2 linked regions of the Sinobacterium norvegicum genome follow. The protein of the gene in region 2 interacts with the protein of the main gene of each other region in a pairwise test. Links are inferred from orthologs where the notes say so. Each region holds a gene or a part of one and is shown on either strand. Other genes may lie near its edges.

Region 1 (6,875 bases), on a different replicon or contig from region 2:
AAGCGCTGTCGCCCTGCACCACAACATAGGCATCGATATCATTATTGACATGTGCAGGCACCACGTTGAGCTCTTCTAATAACAACACCAGACGCTCAACACCCATGGCAAAGCCGACCGCCGGGGTGGCCTTGCCGCCAAGCTGCTCAACCAAGCCATCGTAGCGGCCACCGGCACAGACGGTACCCTGAGCACCGAGGTGCGTGGTCACCCACTCGAAAACCGTCTTACAGTAGTAATCGAGACCTCGGACCAGGCGCGGGTTGATGGTATAACGAACACCGGCGGCATCGAGCAGTGTTTTGAGACGATCGAAGTGGGCCACTGATTCCTCATCAAGGAAATCGCTCAGCACCGGGGCGCCGTCAAGAATCGCCTGAGTCTCCGCCGACTTACTGTCGAGGATACGCAGCGGGTTAGTACCTAAGCGGCGCTGGCTATCTTCATCGAGTTGCTCTTTACGGTCGCTCAAATAATCAACCAAAGCCGCCTTAAATTTGGCACGCGACTCGGCAGAGCCTATGGTATTGAGTTCCAGCGTCACATACTGGTCAATGCCCAGTTGCTGCCATAATCTGGCAGTCAGCACCAACAGTTCGGCATCCACATCGGCTGTCGCCATGCCGAAGGTCTCAACGCCGAACTGGTGAAATTGACGCAGTCGACCTTTTTGTGGGCGCTCATGGCGAAACATCGGGCCGCAGTACCACAGACGCTGCACCTGGTTATAAAGCAAACCGTTTTGCTCTCCAGCGCGAACACAACTGGCGGTACCTTCGGGGCGCAGTGTCAAGCTGTCGCCGTTGCGGTCTTCGAAGGTGTACATTTCCTTCTCAACAATATCCGTCACCTCGCCGATGGAGCGTTTGAATAACGCGGTTTGCTCGAGAATGGGAAAACGGATTTCCTGATAGGAATAACTTTTTAACAAATCGGCAACGGTTTTTTCTAAATACTGCCATACCGGTGTAGAGGCTGGGACATTGTCGTTCATACCGCGAATAGATTGTATTTTTGCCACGTTTTTATCTTCCAAAAATCAGTTCTTTAAAAACAAATAAACAGGTGACTGAGCACCTGTTCTAATCCTGCCAGCGAGCGTAATCAGCTAGCTTTTTACAATGATGTCGTCGAGCTCAGATTGTCGCTTAGCCGCCTTCTCCCGAATCAGCTCCTCTAGTGTGTCGACCAGGTTTTCCTGACCGATTTTGTGGTCGGTTTTACCGTCGATAAAAATCATATTGCTGGGCGTGCCGCCGGTCAAACCGATATCGGCAACCTTGGCCTCTCCGGGACCATTGACAATACAACCGATTACCGCAACATCGAGCGGCGTCATGATATCTTCGACTCGACCCTCTAACTCATTCATGGTGCCGACAACATCGAAATTTTGGCGCGAACAACTCGGGCAGGCAATAAAGTTGATACCCTTGGTGCGCAGCTTCAGGCTTCTCAAAATATCGAAGCCAACTTTGACCTCATGCACCGGGTCAGCAGCCAAGGAAATACGCATGGTATCGCCGATCCCGTCCATCAACAGCATACCTAAACCGACAGAGGACTTAACCGTACCGGAGCGCAGGCCGCCGGCCTCAGTAATCCCCAAGTGCAGCGGCTGATCAATTTGTGTGGCAATACGACGATAGGCATCGACCGCCATAAAAACGTCCGAGGCCTTCATGCTCAATTTAAACTGCTGAAAATCGAGTTTGTCGAGTATATCAATGTGGTGCATGGCTGATTCGACCATCGCCTCAGCCGTAGGCTCCTTGTACTTACGCAATAATTCACGTTCAAGGGAGCCGGCATTCACACCAATACGGATAGGAATATTCTTATCACGGGCGCAGGCAACAACTTCACGAACCTTGTCATCACGGCCAATATTACCGGGGTTGATACGCAGACAATCGACACCCAACTCGGCAACCCGCAGCGCAATTTTGTGATCGAAGTGAATATCGGCCACCAGCGGCACGTTGACCTGTTGGCGAATCTTGCCAAAGGCCTCGGCGGCATCCATGGTGGGCACAGAAACTCGTACGATATCGGCACCGGCCTCAGTAATCGCTTGAATCTGAGCCACCGTGGCACTGATATCGCAGGTCTCAGTGTTGGTCATGCTCTGTACTGAAATCGGTGCATCGCCGCCGACGGCAACATCGCCGACCATAATCTGGCGTGACACTCTACGCTTAATTGGGGACTCGAAATTCATTAACTGGCCTTTCCGACGGTTAATTTGGCAGTTTTCTTGCCGCTCCGGGCAACCACCTCAACATTTTCACCATTGTACGTTAATCTGACTGCGCCGACCTTACCAATTACCAATTGATAGGGGGCAATGCCGTCAAATTCAACCTGATCGCCCTGCTTTTTAATACCAGACAACAGTCTCTTGCCACTGCCATCGCGCACCTCTACCCAGCACTCATCATCGAAATACATCGATAGACGCTGGTCAGGTAAGACCTGTTCGACAACCTCACTGCCACTGTCGTCAGTCAGCAGTGGCTGCTCGTCTAATACCAGTGGCTCAACCTCTGTTACTAGGGCTGGCTCAGACTCGACAACAACGGGCTGAGACAATGACTCAACTACTGTGTCTCCGCTGGCCGTCAACACTTTCACCTCGTTGGTAGTGGTTACCTCACGGCTGACAGGCTCACCGGAGAACAACCAAAAGGCACCACCAATACAAACACTTAACACAACTAACAGCCAAAGAGGTGAGCCACTATGGCGCTTATGTATTGATAGCTGCGGTTTGGTAATCGAGCGTTTCTCTTGTTTCTTAGGAAGTTGCTCGCGATAGCGCCGCTGCACCTCATCGACATCCAAACCCAATAACAAGGCATAGTTTTTCAAATAACCTAGGACAAAGACACTGCTACCGATGGCCTGATAATTCTCAATCTCAATGGCGGCGACATTCTTCTGTGTAATACACAGGTGCAGCGCAACATCTTCAATGCTCAGGCCCTTTGCTCTACGGGCATCAGATAACAACTGCCCCACATGCACGTTTTCAGCGATGGGCTGATCGGCATTATTGATTTCTGGCACGGCGCTGATACTCCAAATATTCAGGGCTGTCTGGGAATAAACTCTTCAGCGCCAGGGCTTGGCTGGCCTGGGCGTTCTGGTCACCGTTTTCAACGGCTAATTTAATCCCCAGCAACAAACTGGACGGGCTGGGCTGGCCCTTTTTATTACGATACTCGCTGTAAAGCACCTGCGATTTATCATATTGGCCGTTGCCATAGTACAGCTTGGCCAGTTCGATATAGCTTGCCGGGTTGTTACGATCCAATGCGATGGAGCGCTCAAAAGCCTGTTCGGCGGGTGCGAAGCGTTGTTGCACCAAGCGACATTGGCCCAGGTTATAATAGGCACCAGCGCGGCGATCGTAGGTGCCATCTGCCACCACAGTCTGCCATTGATCACAGGCCTCATCGGTGCGGCCGAGTTTGAATAACATGCCGGCATAGTTGTTTCTTGCCGTGCTGTAACCCGGATCGATATTCAGCAAATCCAGATAGGACTTTTCAGCCAACTCCAGCTCTCCCGTCATGCTATAGCTGAGAGCCAAGGCATTATGAGCAGGAATTGATTTCGGGTCCAACTCCAGCGCTCGGTTGAGGTGGCGCTGGGCTGCACCAACCTGACCATCGGACAAGTAGGTCATCGCCGCCTTCACATGATCGTTGACAGCTTTCTCAGCATTGACTTCACGACCATCGACAGAGGTTTGCTCAACACTCATGCACCCTCCAGCCGATAGCAACACCGATGCAGTGACCAGTGTTGCGAAAAATTTAACCAGCCTCGAGGGCTTTAAGCTGTTCATATAACGCTCCGAATTATTGTAATTTTGTCGCCATAGGCAGCAGAAGCATAGTCGCCGTGTAACTTATTCAACAATCTTAATAATGTCTTGCTGGTCTTCGATACCACGAGCGGCACGGTGTCTGGCCGCACGCTTGGTACGATCTTTGACATCACCCACTAATTGGCCGCAGGCTGCATCGATATCATCGCCTCGGGTCGTGCGTACGGTGACAACATAACCGTCATGTTGCAAAATCTTGCGGAAACGATCAAGTGCTGTATTTGAAACTCGCTTATAATCACTCATGGAGAATGGATTAAACGGAATTAAGTTGATTTTACAAGGCGTTTGCTTAAGCAACTGGGACAGTTGATGGGCGTGTTCGGCACGGTCATTAACCCCGTTGATCAAGGTGTATTCTATGGTGACCACACGTTTTTTATCCGGCAGTGAATCCATATAACGCTGCACGGTATCCAGCAGCATTTCTATCGGATACTTTTTGTTGATCGGAACTAATTCGCTGCGCAACTCGTTGACCGGTGCATGCAATGAAATCGCCAGCGATACATCTGTCAGGCCGATCATCTTCTCCAGCGCCGGCACCACGCCGGAGGTCGACAATGTTACACGACGCTTCGATATACCGTAACCGAGGTCGTCCATCATCAGATCCATCGATTGCATGACATTATCGAAGTTTAGTAATGGCTCGCCCATGCCCATCATCACCACATTGGTGACAACACGACCGTTACCCGATTTAAAACCGTCGAAAGAGCGCAGTGCCAACCACACCTGACCAATAATCTCCGCAGCGGTTAAATCACGCTGAAACCCCTGTTTACCCGTTGAGCAGAAGCTGCAATCGAGAGAGCAGCCGACCTGGGAGGAGACGCAAAGCGTACCGCGTCCATCTTCCGGGATAAACACCGTTTCAATCAAACCGTTCTCATCCGTGCGCAACACCCACTTACGCGTGCCATCCTTCGAGGTTTCCTCACTGACAACTTCCGGCGCACGTATTTCAGCCACGGCATTTAACTTAGCCCGCAACGACTTACTGAGATTAGTCATTTCATCGAAGTCGGTCACACCGTGATGGTGGATCCATTTCGACAACTGCTCAGCACGAAAAGGCTTCTCATCAACGGCCTTGAGGAAACTGCGCAGCTTCTGCTGCGACAGACCGAGTAGGTTGATTTTTGGCTCCGCCACAGCCTCGGCGGCATTGGTAAAATCGGGGTTGCTGGATTCGCTCATAAAACACCTAATTCGATCATCAAAATTCTATGATATTTACTAGCCATCGGGAAAAATTACCCGAGGTAGAAATAACAACGGAGGCCAAGCCTCCGAATTGCCTATATAAAGTATAGGGCTTTTATCCACTTAGCGGCACCTAAGCACCGCTATTTTGCAAACTCACAAGAGCTTAGCGTGGACAGATTTCATCTTCTGCGAAGAAGTATGCAATTTCACGAGCAGCAGATTCAACAGCATCTGAACCGTGAACAGCATTGGCATCGATAGAGCTGGCGAAGTCTGCGCGGATAGTACCGGCATCGGCTTCAGCGGGGTTAGTCGCACCCATTAGGTCGCGGTTTTTCAATACTGCGCCTTCACCTTCAAGCACCTGAACACAAACAGGGCCAGAGGTCATGAACTCAACCAAGGCTGGGAAGAAAGGACGCTCTTTGTGTTCAGCGTAAAAACCTTCTGCTTTTTCCTGGCTTAACTGAACCATTTTAGCGGCAACAATTTGCAGACCGTTCTTTTCGAAACGGCTGTAGATTTCACCAACAACATTTTTAGCAACGGCGTCAGGTTTTACAATAGATAGAGTGCGTTCGATAGCCACGTAGACTTCTCCCAATTTTAGATTATTTAACCCGAGGTGACTCGAGTCGTTAAATTTTTATATCAAGCCAGCAAGCGGCCGATTTGAGGCGGCGATTATACCGGCACTGCTGGCAAATTAGTATCTGTAGAGACCGCAAAAGACACAGTTAATGACAAATAATCACTATCACAGGATATTTAGCATACTTAACACCGAATCTCACGGGCCAGACAGCAAAACACCGCGGTTTTGTCGCGGTGCTTTAGTATGCCTCAGCTTGTATACACTAAGCCTACTCTGCTTCGTCGATCCACGCCTGTTGAATGGCCTCTAATACCTTTTCACCACAGCGATCTGCATCGCCTTCAAACTCTGGCAAATCCATAACCCACTGACGCAAATCGGTAAATCGGACCCCCTTGGGGTCTACATCCGGGTGAGCCTCATACAACTCAATCGCAATATCCAGCACATCAGTCCACTGCATTACTTTATACCTTATTCATTAATGATTTTCAGAGACTTGGTTGATCGTGTATTTCGGAATCTCAACCACCAAATTTTCTTCGCCTACAACAGCCTGACAACTCAGGCGCGAATCCGGCTCCAGCCCCCACGCCTTATCGAGAAAGTCCTCTTCTAGCTCATCGGCCTCATCCATCGAGTCGAAACCCTCACGAATAACCACATGGCAGGTGGTACAGGCACAGGACATCTCACAGGCGTGCTCGATTTCAATATCGTTTTCAAGCAGCGTCTTACAGACTGTTTTGCCCTCATCAGCCTCGATAACGGCGCCCTCAGGACAAAGCTCGTGATGAGGTAATACTACTATTTGAGGCATAATTCACTCTCTTGTTAGGAATCCGGCGTCGGCATTGAGCACCGACTTAATTAACTCTTACTGGCTTAAGACTTGGGCTGCTCTGCCGCCTTTGCCGCTTTTTCTTCACAGCCCAGGGTACTGTCTTCGGCCGCTTCAAATTCATCGACGCTGTGACCGGCTAAGGCCTGCTTGATACTGCTGTCCATTCTGCGTTCGGCGAAGAAGTCACTGGCCTTGGCCAAGCTCTCTATGCCATCGGCAATCGCGCGAGCACTATCGCCATTGCGCAGCACTACCAAGGTCTCCATCGCCGCGGTTAAATCATTGCGCTCCGATTCACTCAACAAGGCGTTGCCGTCGGTAAGCATCGC
Region 2 (11,354 bases):
CGCTTCAGCACCAAGGCAAATTGGGGACTACCCTACGACATTCTTGCCAGCGACGACCTGCTCTATTTGGTCTCGCCCTATAGCCAGCACCTTGGCAACGTTTTTGTGGTCAGAGCGAAGGCCTTTAGTACTCCTCATCCCCCAAAGACTGCAGTCTATGCCGAGTGCAATGAGGCGCGCGGCTTTACCGTGACCACCTATAACTTCTGGGCCGGTATTTGTAATGACGCCGTCGTCGACCATCAAATTGCCCACGATGAGGATGGCTATTACAACCTGGTGGTATCGACCAAGGAGAACCGCCCGACCAATGCCACCGCAGAGCATGGCTATACCTGGGTCGACTGGGGCGACTACCTCGACGGCCAGCTCACCTTCCGCTTTCTGCTGCGTCAAAACCCGCGCCTGAAAGCCCTCAAGGTGGCCATCGAGACCGGCAAAGCCGATGCCGACATTGCCGATTTCGTACCCCGTGCAGGACACTGCAACAAGGCGGAATTCGAGCAACAAGGACATCAGGCCGTCGAATTTGAAATGCGTACACTGGCAGACTTGGACAAGGACTAAATCATGAGCGAAGCACTGCAACAACAAAATAGCTGGGCGTTGATTACCGGCGCAGCACAGGGGCTGGGCCTGGCCTTTGCCAAAATCTGTCTCGACAAAGGCTTCCACGTCTTGCTGCTCGACATCAATCAATCACTGCTCGAACAGACAGCCGATGAACTTCAGGTCGCCACATCGCTGCAGGTCGACACCCTTGTCGCCGACCTGTCCGATGACAACTTCATGGACGGGGTTATCAGTAACACCGCCGATAAACAGGTTGGTTTGCTGATTAACAATGCCGCATTGACTCGCCCCGACCTGTTCTTGGATGTCGAGGAATCGTTTATCTGGGCGCAGCTAAAAATCAATATGTTTGCCGTGGTTGCCTTAACCCGCCACTTTGGCGAACAGATGTGTCAGCGTGGCCAGGGCGGCATTATCAATGTCTCATCGCGCTCCGGTGAGTTTCCCGCGCCGTTTAGCGCCCTGTACAGTGGTGCCAAAGCCTTTGTCAGTAAGTTTTCTGAAACCCTGTGGTGGGAATTCAAGCAGCAGGGCGTCGAGGTTTTTACTCTCATACCCGACCGCACTGACACCCCCAGCTATCGCAAGTACGCCAACGCCGATGATGTCCTGGCTCAGTCGCCGGAAGACTGCGCCCAGGTCGCCTTTGACAACCTTGGCAAGCTCGCCTGTAAAATTGCCACCGAGAGCGGCGAGAAACAGAACGAGATGATGAAACAATTACCACTGGAACAGCTGATTGAATTAATAGCGGATAATTACATCAAGATGTTCGGTGTAAAAAAAGAATAGGTTGGGCGTACCCTCTTGCCGGATATCGACAAACCGTCTTATCGTCGATTGTTGTTCACTGTCCACGGCCAAAACGAAAAAAGGCTTAACCACAGGGTTAAGCCTTTTTTTATGCTGCTATTGCTTAGTCGGCCAGGGTAATAAAGCCCTCCAGATATTGCACTGCCTGACCAGAGACAACAACCTGCTGTCCGCTAACACGGCAGAGCAACACGCCCCCTCTGGCTGAGGCCTGATAAGCGGTTAACTGCGTTTTTTGCAGCACTTCTGACCAATAAGGCGCCAACCCGGCATGAATGGAACCTGTCACTGGGTCTTCATCACCACCATTGGCCGGCCAAAAATAGCGAGAGATAAAATCGTGATCGCTGTCATGATCGCCCTTGGCAGTCACCACCACATCAAAGGGCGCCAGCGTTTTTAATAATGCGAGATCAGGCGAGGCATTTAACACATCCTCAGCACGATCATAGACAACAAAATAGGCTTGTTCGCTTCGCAGAATCTGTACTGGCGGCAGCGGCGAAAATGCCTGCAATAATGCCTCAGGGGCTGACACAGCCTTGGGCAGGCGGCTGGGAAATGTCATATCGATAAAGCCATCTCGCCCCCGCCGAACGATTAACTCACCCACCGCCTTGGCCTTGAAGACCACCTCATCAATCACCGTATTCTGGCTAAACAGCACATGCGCAGCGGCGAGGGTGGCATGACCACAAAAGGCCACCTCGGTCAGCGGTGAGAACCAACGAATGTTATATCGGTGCTTACCATAGCCGACCACAAAGGCCGTTTCCGATAAATTATTTTCACTGGCAATCGACTGCATCAATTCATCACCCAGCCACTGCTCGGTAATAATAACCGCGGCAGAATTGCCATGAAAAGCGGTGTTGGTAAAGGCGTCGACGAATTGAGTGCGTAGTTTCAAAATGACCTCTTCGATTGTTTTTTACTATTATATTTAGGCAGTTACCCACAGTATGCCGCAGCAGCAGTGACGACACAAAACAAAGAAGACTGAGGATTGAATATAGCCCAGCTCGATAAAGCTGGCGTTGTAATAGGATCAGAGATCTGCCAGCGAGAAAATTCAACAGTTGTTGACTATGATTTAAAGCATAGATCAAAGAAAGCGACAAAATAGCGCTAAAAACCTCGATGAAATGCCATCAAAGGGGTTACAATCCTCTTATTTAGGCTCAACAAATGAAATATGACAACCTGAAGTTCAACCGCGCCGAAAAATTTACTGCCGCCGAACATGCGATACTCGAATCATTCTTCCCCGTTGTTGACGCCCTCGGTAACCTCTTGGGTGAAACCTGTGAGGTGGTCTTGCACTCACTGGAAGACACCGAAAAATCGGTGGTTAAATTCGTCAACGGTCACATCTCTGGCCGTCAAATGGGCGCTCCTATTACTGATTTATCGCTGCATATGCTCAATAAAATGCACGAAAACGGCGCCAATTTTGCCGACAGCTATTTCACCCGCGCCAAGAACGGCAAGCTCATGAAATGCACCACCGTGGCCATTCGCAATCTCAAGGGCGAGGCCATTGCGCTACTCTGTATCAACCTCAATCTTGACTCGCCAATGAGCAACTTTATCGCCGCGCTAACCCCCAGCCACCTGAACAAAATCACCGGCGAACAAGGGGTTACCTTCAACGAGGAAAACTCTCTTGAGGCCCAGCTTGAAAGAATCTCCGATGAGATTATCAAGGATCACAATATTGCCGCCAAGGAGAAGGTGCGCCAGATCATCTATCGCCTCTACCGCGACGATTTATTCGAGCTCAAAGGGGCGGTCAATACTGTCTCCACCTTTCTCGACATCTCGCGCCACACGGTCTATCTCTATATTCGTGAGTACCGCAAGAAGCACACGACGCTGGATTTCACCAAGCAAAAGTAGCAATCACAGCGTCACCAATTGAAAGATAATGCGCAGATAGTGGGAATCACCTAGAGTTCCGGTATACTGCGCCTGCTGTATCTATCTCATCCTATAATGAAAGAATACCTGTCCATGACTACCCTATCGAACACCTTAGCGCTTGCTCATCAACTCATTGCCATAGACTCTGTCACCCCTGACGATAAGGGCTGCCAAGACATCATGATTGAGCGACTGGCCGCCATTGGCTTTCGCATCGAGCGTCTGCGCTACGAGGATGTTGATAATTTCTGGGCCGTACGCGGTGACAGTGGGCCACTGCTGGCCTTTGCCGGTCACACCGATGTCGTTCCTACGGGGCCCGTCGCTGAGTGGCAATATCCGCCGTTTGAGCCGCAGATTGTCGACGGCATGCTATACGGTCGCGGTGCCGCAGACATGAAGGGCAGCCTGGCTGCCATGGTTACCGCCAGCGAAGAATTTGTCGCCAAGCACCCAGACCACAGCGGCCGCATCGGCTTCTTAATCACCAGCGATGAAGAGGGCCCGGCCACCAATGGTACGGTAAAAGTAGTCGAGCACCTGCAAGCCCAGGGCGAACACATCGATTGGTGTTTGGTCGGCGAACCATCGAGCACCAATAAAGTCGGTGATATCATCAAAAACGGCCGCCGCGGCTCCCTCGGCTGCGAGATGACGATCAATGGCACCCAGGGCCATGTTGCCTACCCGCACCTGGCCGACAACCCGATTCACAAGGCGGCGCCAGCACTGGCCGATCTCAGTCAGGAGCACTGGGACGAGGGCAATGACTATTTCCCCGCCACCAGTTTCCAGATTTCCAATATCAATGGCGGCACCGGTGCCACCAACGTCATTCCCGGCACTCTCTCGGTCGTCTTCAACCTGCGCTTCTCGACTGAACTCAGCCCCGAGGTGATCAAACAGCGGGTGGTATCCATCCTCGACAAGCACGGCCTAAACTACGAGCTCAACTGGAACCTCAGCGGCTTGCCGTTCTTAACCGAGAAAGGCCGCCTGGTCGATGCCATCTCTGCCGCCATTGAATCCGCCACCGGATACCAGACCGAGCTGTCCACCGCCGGCGGCACATCGGACGGCCGCTTTATCGCACCGACTGGCACCCAGGTGGTTGAGGTTGGTCCGGTCAATGCCACCATCCACAAGGTCGATGAATGCGTCAAGGCCGAAGACCTGGATAAACTGCATGACATCTACTGCGCCACACTGGTCAATATGCTGGCTCAATAGGCCTTATTTAAACGCCTTCAGTGGGTAGATGTCGTAACGCGACGACTTACCCATCAGCTGAAAACCCGGTTTAACACCGGGCAGAGGCTCGCCCTTTCTCGGCCGCTTAACCGCCACGCGGTAACCGGCGGCATTGATTGCCGCCGCCAACAGCGCCTCGCCATCCATATCCTTACCGACCACCTGCTGAAACGCCTGCATCTCTTTTTTCACCGCCGCCGACTTCTTGCTGGCCGGAAACATCGGGTCCAAATAGATCACATCGGCCAGCGGCGACGTTGCCGCCGCCATCACCTCGATGGCATCGCCGTGATGCAACTGCATTCTGCCGACAATTTGCTGCAACTCACCATCGCCGAATTCGGCAGCACGTTGCAGGCCATCGGATAACAGCTGAGCGACTATCGGCGAGCGTTCATACAGCGACATCTGACAACCCAGAGTCGCCAACACGAAGGCATCCTTACCCATGCCGGCAGTGGCATCGAGCACGGAGGGGGTGACCCCCTTGCCAAAGCCAACGGCCTTGGCAATCATCTGCCCCTTGCCACCACCGTGTAAACGGCGATGTGCCACGGCGCCGGCGCCAAAATCGGCGATAATATCGCCGCCCTTGCCGCCCGCCATGGCCAGCCTTAGGCCGTCATCGGAGACCATTAAGACATACTGATCCTTCGGGCACTGCGCCAGGCTTGCCACCACCGTCGAACCCACTGCCCCGGCCAGTAGCGCGGCACGCTCATCACAGCCGGGCTGACAGCTAAACACCGGAGTCGCCATCGCAGGCATTAACAGAGAAGAAGTTGTGTCGGTTTTCATAGGGCTCGATGTGGGTCAGCGAATAATATCTGCATTATAACAACAGACTGAAGCGCGGATAAAACCTCAGGCATAAAAAAGCCCGGCTAATGCCAGGCCAGTCAAGCTGACAACTGTTTACAGTGGCAACAGTTCGAGCTCTACTCGGCGGTTAGCCGCGCGACCCTGAGTACTGCTGTTAGAGGCAATAGGGTAACGTGGGCCATAGCCCTGGGTCTGAACACGACCCGCCTTAACACCCTGGGTAATCAGATAGCGGCCGACACTGTTGGCGCGCTGTTCACTGAGGGTTTGGTTCATCGACGAGCTGCCGGTAGAATCGGTGTGACCGCCGACGCGCAAGACGGTGCTGTCAAACTCTTGCACCACAATATCGATCGAGTCTAATACCGGATAAAAGTCTGAGCGAATGTCAGAGCTGGAGCTGGCAAAGGTGATATTGCCCGGCATAATCAGCCGAATATTATCACCCTCACGCTGGATTCTTACCCCGGTGCCTTCAAGTTTGGCGCGCAATGCCGCCTCTTGGCGATCCATGGTATAACCAATACCGCCACCGATGGCACCACCGGCAGTGGCACCAATCAACGCACCTTTTCCACGGTCTTTCTTGCTCGATGTCGCCACACCAATTAACGCACCGGTCACCGCGCCAATACCTGCACCCTTGGCAGTATTGCTGACTTTTTGTTCGCCGGTATATGGATCGGTACTCATACAAGCCGTTAACATTACCGCCATGCCCAGCACTACAATTTTCTTCATCCTACAACCCTTACTCACTTATAATAATTACACCACATAATAACGCTGTTAGATTTTAAAATCAGCGATGCAGCTTACATTATCAACGTGAAGTAATAGATTATTTTTTATCAACCTAAGGATTCTGCCAGCAGATTGATATCATCTTGGGCCAACACAGCCTCGAGAAAACTGCAGTTATGCAGCAGTGCCTGCATGTACAGATTGTCGCCACCAAAATGCTGCTCGGCATAGCGATAAACCCCCTCAAAATACCCTTCGAGACGGGTTTCAATGGCGGTGTGCACAAAGCCCGGCGTCTTGCTTAACAAATCCAAGGCGCTGCTATAAACAACGTTTATCGTGCCGTTTTTCTCGACACTCTTGGCGACACCGCCTTTTTCGAACTCATCGAATAAATGATCGCGACACTTGTTGAGGTAATCCGCGTCAGCCATCTGTGCCACCAAGTCTGCGGAACCGACCAGATAACCGAGCTTACGACAAACAGGATTGGCGAGCTCAATTTCATCGGGCACAATTTCATAGCCGGTAAATTGCACCAATTTTTTGGCCAGCGGCACCCAATCTTCATGGCCTATCTCGGTTAAATAATCGGCCAGGAAACGCGCGCTGCGGGTGACATGGATACGAGTATATTCGGCACCGTCTAAGTGACGGGTATCGCCCCGGCGACGGATATAGCCAGAGTCGTGAAACAGCGCCACCAGAATACCCAATTCAATACGGCGGGCTCCTAACGCTTGCTCAGAGCCGCAGTGGCTCTGCTCATAACCATCCATCAAACGGGCGCAGGCCAACGTCACATCGAGCACATGTTGCAAGTCATGGTAACCGGTTTCACAGCCAAAAAAGCCCTGACGCTTGCCGTGATACATCGCCTCTAAATCGGCAAAGGATTGCCGAATCAGCGCCGTATCGAGATCATCATAGAGCGGGCTGAGAATAGCCACCACGGCCTCACAAACCTGCGTCGTATCGGACACCGCAATAGTATTGGTAACATCGAAGCCCCGGCGATGAGGGTGACGCAGCTTTTGGCCAGGCACTGCCCTTTGCGGCAAGGTCATCGTGTGATTCTCGCGGCCGTAGACACCAATGTTAACCGTTTTTTACTCTCCATGAGTATTCAAGCCTTTTTGCTGTTCTATCCGATCTCTCAATTGCCGACGCTGACTACTCTCTTGTCGGGCATACCGCCGCTGCTCTATCACTTCTCGCTTTTCTTTAGAGCGTCGCTGCATGCCCAGAATAATGGCCTGACCATTCGACATATGTATATTTATTCTTACATTATAAGTTTTTCGGGTCATGCCGTGCTTGTCTGTTATCGTGAAGGTCTTCACAGTTTCGCCACCCGAGGCACCGGTTTCGCCGGTTAAGTAGCAACGAACCTCCAAAATCTTGTCCTCGGTCAGTGACCAGTCTTTTAACGAGGCGAGCTTCTTACGGGCACGCTCGACAAAACGCGGGGTGTCAACATCGATAAGATACGCCCCCTCGCCGCTGGATGTTGGAACGGATGTCTCAAAATCCCCCATCACAATTTGACCCGGTGAGGCACCATCGAGCATCCGCGCCAATTCGATGGTAACGTCGCCGACAATATAGCTAAACATGGTCGGATTCAGCCCCTCGGCCTGGTAGAACTCGTAATGACTGCCCATGTGAAAACCGGTGCGGATCAGCGGCACGGTGTTGCCGACGGCGCGGCGACGGGCAATGGCGTTATCCATGACTACTAACAGCATAAACAGGTAGAGGTTGAGGCTGGCCTCCGGGGTGTTGTCGCGACTCCAAATATAGAAGCCATCACCGGTGGTGGTCCGGGTGAAGTTGATCTCGATATGCTGCTTTAACAGCTTGTGATAGGACGAGTTAATTGAATAGGACAGACTGTTTAACTGACTGGTTTGCTCGAAGGGGGTGAACAGCGAGAAATCGACAATATCAAACAGCAATACCGCCCGCTTATCGACATAACTGATGCTGTAGCGGTGCAGCAACTCCTCGACCAGCGACTGGGCGGCACCATCATCGGCAATCGGCACCGGCAGGTCGATGGCAATTGGCTCCAGCCCAAGGCGCTTGGCCGTGCCATTAAACGCCTGTGCCTTCATATAGCGTCGGCCAGAAATCAATTTTTTGATAAACAAGCCGTTCAATGCCTCGAGACGGCTGTCGACGGCGGTCTGATTGAGCGCGGCGGTATACTGTGCCAGAAAATAGTGGGGCGCCATTAACAGCTCGATGCCCTTGGCCGTGGTACGCCAGCACAGCACAATGTTCTGCCCCAGGCCCCAGTGCTCACGAATAGCCGCCTCTAGAAACTTCAGATTGCCGCGCTGTAATATGCCAATGGCGACACCGTGTTGCTCGGATAAACTTTCCGAATCACTCATAGCTCTTCCCTAAGGCCTGTATCGGCCTCCACCCAAATACTTATTTATTTGATATATCAGTATTATAGCTGCCAGTCGATGGCATCTCGACCCCGTTGTGATAAATATTTATTGGCCTGTGAGAATGGCTTGCTGCCCCAAAAACCACGGTAGGCCGATAATGGCGACGGGTGCGGCGCCATCAACACCTTGTGGCGACGGGGGTCGACGTTCTTCGCCTTCTTCTGCGCGGGCGCCCCCCACAGCAGAAATACCACATCCTGGCACTGTTGATTAATCGCCTCGATAATCGCATCGGTCAGGGTCTCCCACCCCTTCCCCTTGTGGCTTGCCGCCTGGCCCTGCTCGACGGTTAGCACATTATTGAGCAGCAATACTCCCTGCTGTTGCCAACGCTCGAGGCAGCCGTGGGACGGTGCTTCGACCCCGAGGTCATCGGCCAGCTCCTGATAGATATTGCGCAGTGACGGCGGAATCTTCACCCCCGGCAACACCGAGAACGACAGGCCGTGGGCCTGGCCTGCGCCGTGGTAAGGGTCCTGGCCGAGGATAACCACCTTGACCTCATTCATCGGCAAGCCTTTAAAGGCATTAAAGATGGCGGCGTTATCGGGAAATACCGTCGCCTGTCGCTGGCGCTGCGCCAAGGTTTTTTGCAGCGCCACCATGTAATCTTGCGCCAGTTCAGGGTTGATCACTCGCTGCCAGCTCGAGTCTAACTCCTCGGTTAATGCCTTAAGATTCATTGCGCCACACTCTAAAATTACGTTAGATCAATTCTAACAAAAATTTATAGCAATCTAATATCGCAATGGAGGGGATTTTCTTACAATAGGGCAAAAGATAATGAGGAAAGACCATGTCCACCCCCTACCAGCTACTCGGTCAAGAAGATGGCATCCGCGCCCTGGCCAACGCCTTTTATGAGGCGATGGATGAATTGGAAGAGGCCCAGCCGATTCGTCGCATGCACGCCGACAACCTCGATGCCATCAAAAACAGTCTGTTTATGTATTTAACCGGCTGGTTGGGCGGACCGCCATTGTATGCCGATGCCACCAGCAGCGTCTGCCTAACCACACCGCACAAGGGCTTTAGTATCGGCGAGAAAGAGCGCGACCAGTGGTTGCTGTGCATGGACGCGGCGCTGGAGAAAATCAACGCCAGCGATGAGGTAAAAGCCATGCTGAAAGAGCCGATGTGGCAACTGGCCGATTTTATTCGCAACAACGATAAAGGCTAAAGAATACCGTTAAAGGCAATGCCCTTGGCGGCCAGGTGTTGCTTGACCAGGCCATCGAAGGATTCCTTGGCCATTAATTTCCAGCCCTCACCCACGGTGGGCTGGGCCAGCCACCAGATGGGATTGACCCGCAAATAGTGAAATTCTCGATCCTCGGGTAACTCTAAGACGACAAAAATGCCCTCGTCGAACTTCTCCAGCAAAGATAATGTGGCCGCGATCAAACTGTCGGTTACCTCTTCGCCGTCGGTATAACGCACATCGGCGTAAGCCGCTCTGCCCTGATCAATATCCACACCTGCTCCCAATAAAATCACTCTAAGACAACCGATTATAACCATTAAACTGTTAGAATCGATGCCTTTATTTTCACCACGCCAGTATCCGTATGATGTCAGCCGCACAAACTCGTCAGTATCCACCACAGACACGCAGCCTCAGCCTCGATGATGGCACCCGCCTGAACATTCTCGACTGGCGACAATACTGCCAACACCGCGACCGCCCCTGCGCCATTCTGCTACACGGCTTTACCAATAACAGCCATATTTGGCAGCCGCTGGCCGACGACATCGCCACCGCTCAACCGCTGATTGCCATCGACTTCAGAGGCCACGGCGACTCGGATTGGGACCCCGAGCTTCGCTATCAGCACGACCAGTTGATGGCCGATGTGGCGGCGGTATTACAACAGTTGGCCATTGGCCAGCACCACTTAATCGGCCACAGCCTGGGCGCCAGAATCGCCCTGTTACTGGCCGCCGAGCACAGCGATAAGGTGGCCAGCCTGACGTTGATCGATACCGGCCCCGATGTCGGCGACAACGGCGCCGCCAAAGTCAGAGTCGATGCCGAGGCGATGCAGCAGGACTTTGCCAGCCCAGAGGCATTCAGCCACTATTTGAAGAGTATTTATGTCTTTGCCCAAGCCGCCGCGGTGGCGGCGTTGTGTCGGCACGGGTTGAAGGCGACAGACGATGGCCGCTATCGGGTCAAGACAGACCCCGGCTTTGCCAAGGTGCTGTGGAAACCGGGCGAAAGACGCCACGATGCCAGCGATTTAACCGCACCAAAGAACCAGCAGCTGTGGCTGGCGCTCGACACCATCGACGCCGCCGGTATTCGCTGCCACGTCATCCGCGGCAGCATATCCGCCATCTTACGGGCCAAGACCGCCAACAAAATGCTCGAGCAGCACTTGATCAAAGGCGGTCAGTTAACCACCATCAAACGCGCCGGCCACGCGGTGATCTGCGACAACCCCGGCGACACAGTCGCCGCCATCGGCGAGTTTTTAATGTCGCCGCCGCGACGAGAGCAGTAATCCCAGCCACAAAAAAAGCCGCTTCTCTCGAGGCGGCCTTCGTTGTTACTATCCCTGTAGCACTCATATCCTTATGTGTGCAGTATCGTCCTGATGTGTTCTATTATCCCTAAATCGAGATGAATCAGTAGTGGTTAATACGTATAGCCTCTGTGAGACATTACCCATAACAATTCCAATATTCTTTACGGGGTGTATTATATTTAGGGTCAGAGTAAAAACTAATCCTATTACTTTGGCCCTCTTTTCAACAACCGCTGTC

What was found.
Region 1: the proteins of ung (region 2) and ndk interact in binary tests that used the Escherichia coli proteins (3 or more experiments, as listed by UniProt). The link is inferred for Sinobacterium norvegicum from one-to-one orthologs.

The regions. Positions count from the first base shown.
Region 1 is NZ_CAKLPX010000003.1:396,864-403,738, reverse strand. What follows is about bases 3,984-6,875. They hold ndk (nucleoside-diphosphate kinase), read right to left. Parts: upstream 5,697-6,875; coding sequence 5,271-5,696; downstream 3,984-5,270. Other genes in these bases: hscA (Fe-S protein assembly chaperone HscA), read right to left, coding at 6,588-6,875; fdx (ISC system 2Fe-2S type ferredoxin), read right to left, coding at 6,184-6,522; iscX (Fe-S cluster assembly protein IscX), read right to left, coding at 5,971-6,165; rlmN (dual-specificity RNA methyltransferase RlmN), read right to left, coding at 3,984-5,098. In the rest of the region: hisS (histidine--tRNA ligase), read right to left, coding at 1-1,021; ispG (flavodoxin-dependent (E)-4-hydroxy-3-methylbut-2-enyl-diphosphate synthase), read right to left, coding at 1,109-2,221; L9P87_RS13830 (RodZ domain-containing protein), read right to left, coding at 2,221-3,069; type IV pilus biogenesis/stability protein PilW, read right to left, coding at 3,053-3,853; more of rlmN, read right to left, coding at 3,917-3,983. UniProt on the Escherichia coli protein: Major role in the synthesis of nucleoside triphosphates other than ATP. The ATP gamma phosphate is transferred to the NDP beta phosphate via a ping-pong mechanism, using a phosphorylated active-site intermediate.
Region 2 is NZ_CAKLPX010000008.1:980-12,333, reverse strand. Bases 7,430-10,189 are described here. They hold ung (uracil-DNA glycosylase), read right to left. Parts: upstream 9,272-10,189; coding sequence 8,588-9,271; downstream 7,430-8,587. Other genes in these bases: L9P87_RS17390 (alpha/beta fold hydrolase), read left to right, coding at 10,157-10,189; L9P87_RS17395 (hypothetical protein), read right to left, coding at 9,765-10,064; L9P87_RS17400 (group II truncated hemoglobin), read left to right, coding at 9,385-9,768; L9P87_RS17410 (hypothetical protein), read right to left, coding at 7,430-8,525. In the rest of the region: L9P87_RS17450 (hypothetical protein), read left to right, coding at 1-567; L9P87_RS17445 (SDR family NAD(P)-dependent oxidoreductase), read left to right, coding at 571-1,365; L9P87_RS17440 (PhzF family phenazine biosynthesis protein), read right to left, coding at 1,490-2,296; L9P87_RS17435 (helix-turn-helix transcriptional regulator), read left to right, coding at 2,575-3,285; dapE (succinyl-diaminopimelate desuccinylase), read left to right, coding at 3,400-4,539; L9P87_RS17425 (class I SAM-dependent methyltransferase), read right to left, coding at 4,543-5,358; L9P87_RS17420 (YiaD family glycine zipper/OmpA-like lipoprotein), read right to left, coding at 5,476-6,123; L9P87_RS17415 (hypothetical protein), read right to left, coding at 6,234-7,193; more of L9P87_RS17410, read right to left, coding at 7,236-7,429; more of L9P87_RS17390, read left to right, coding at 10,190-11,092; L9P87_RS17385 (transposase), read right to left, coding at 11,323-11,354. UniProt on the Escherichia coli protein: Excises uracil residues from the DNA which can arise as a result of misincorporation of dUMP residues by DNA polymerase or due to deamination of cytosine.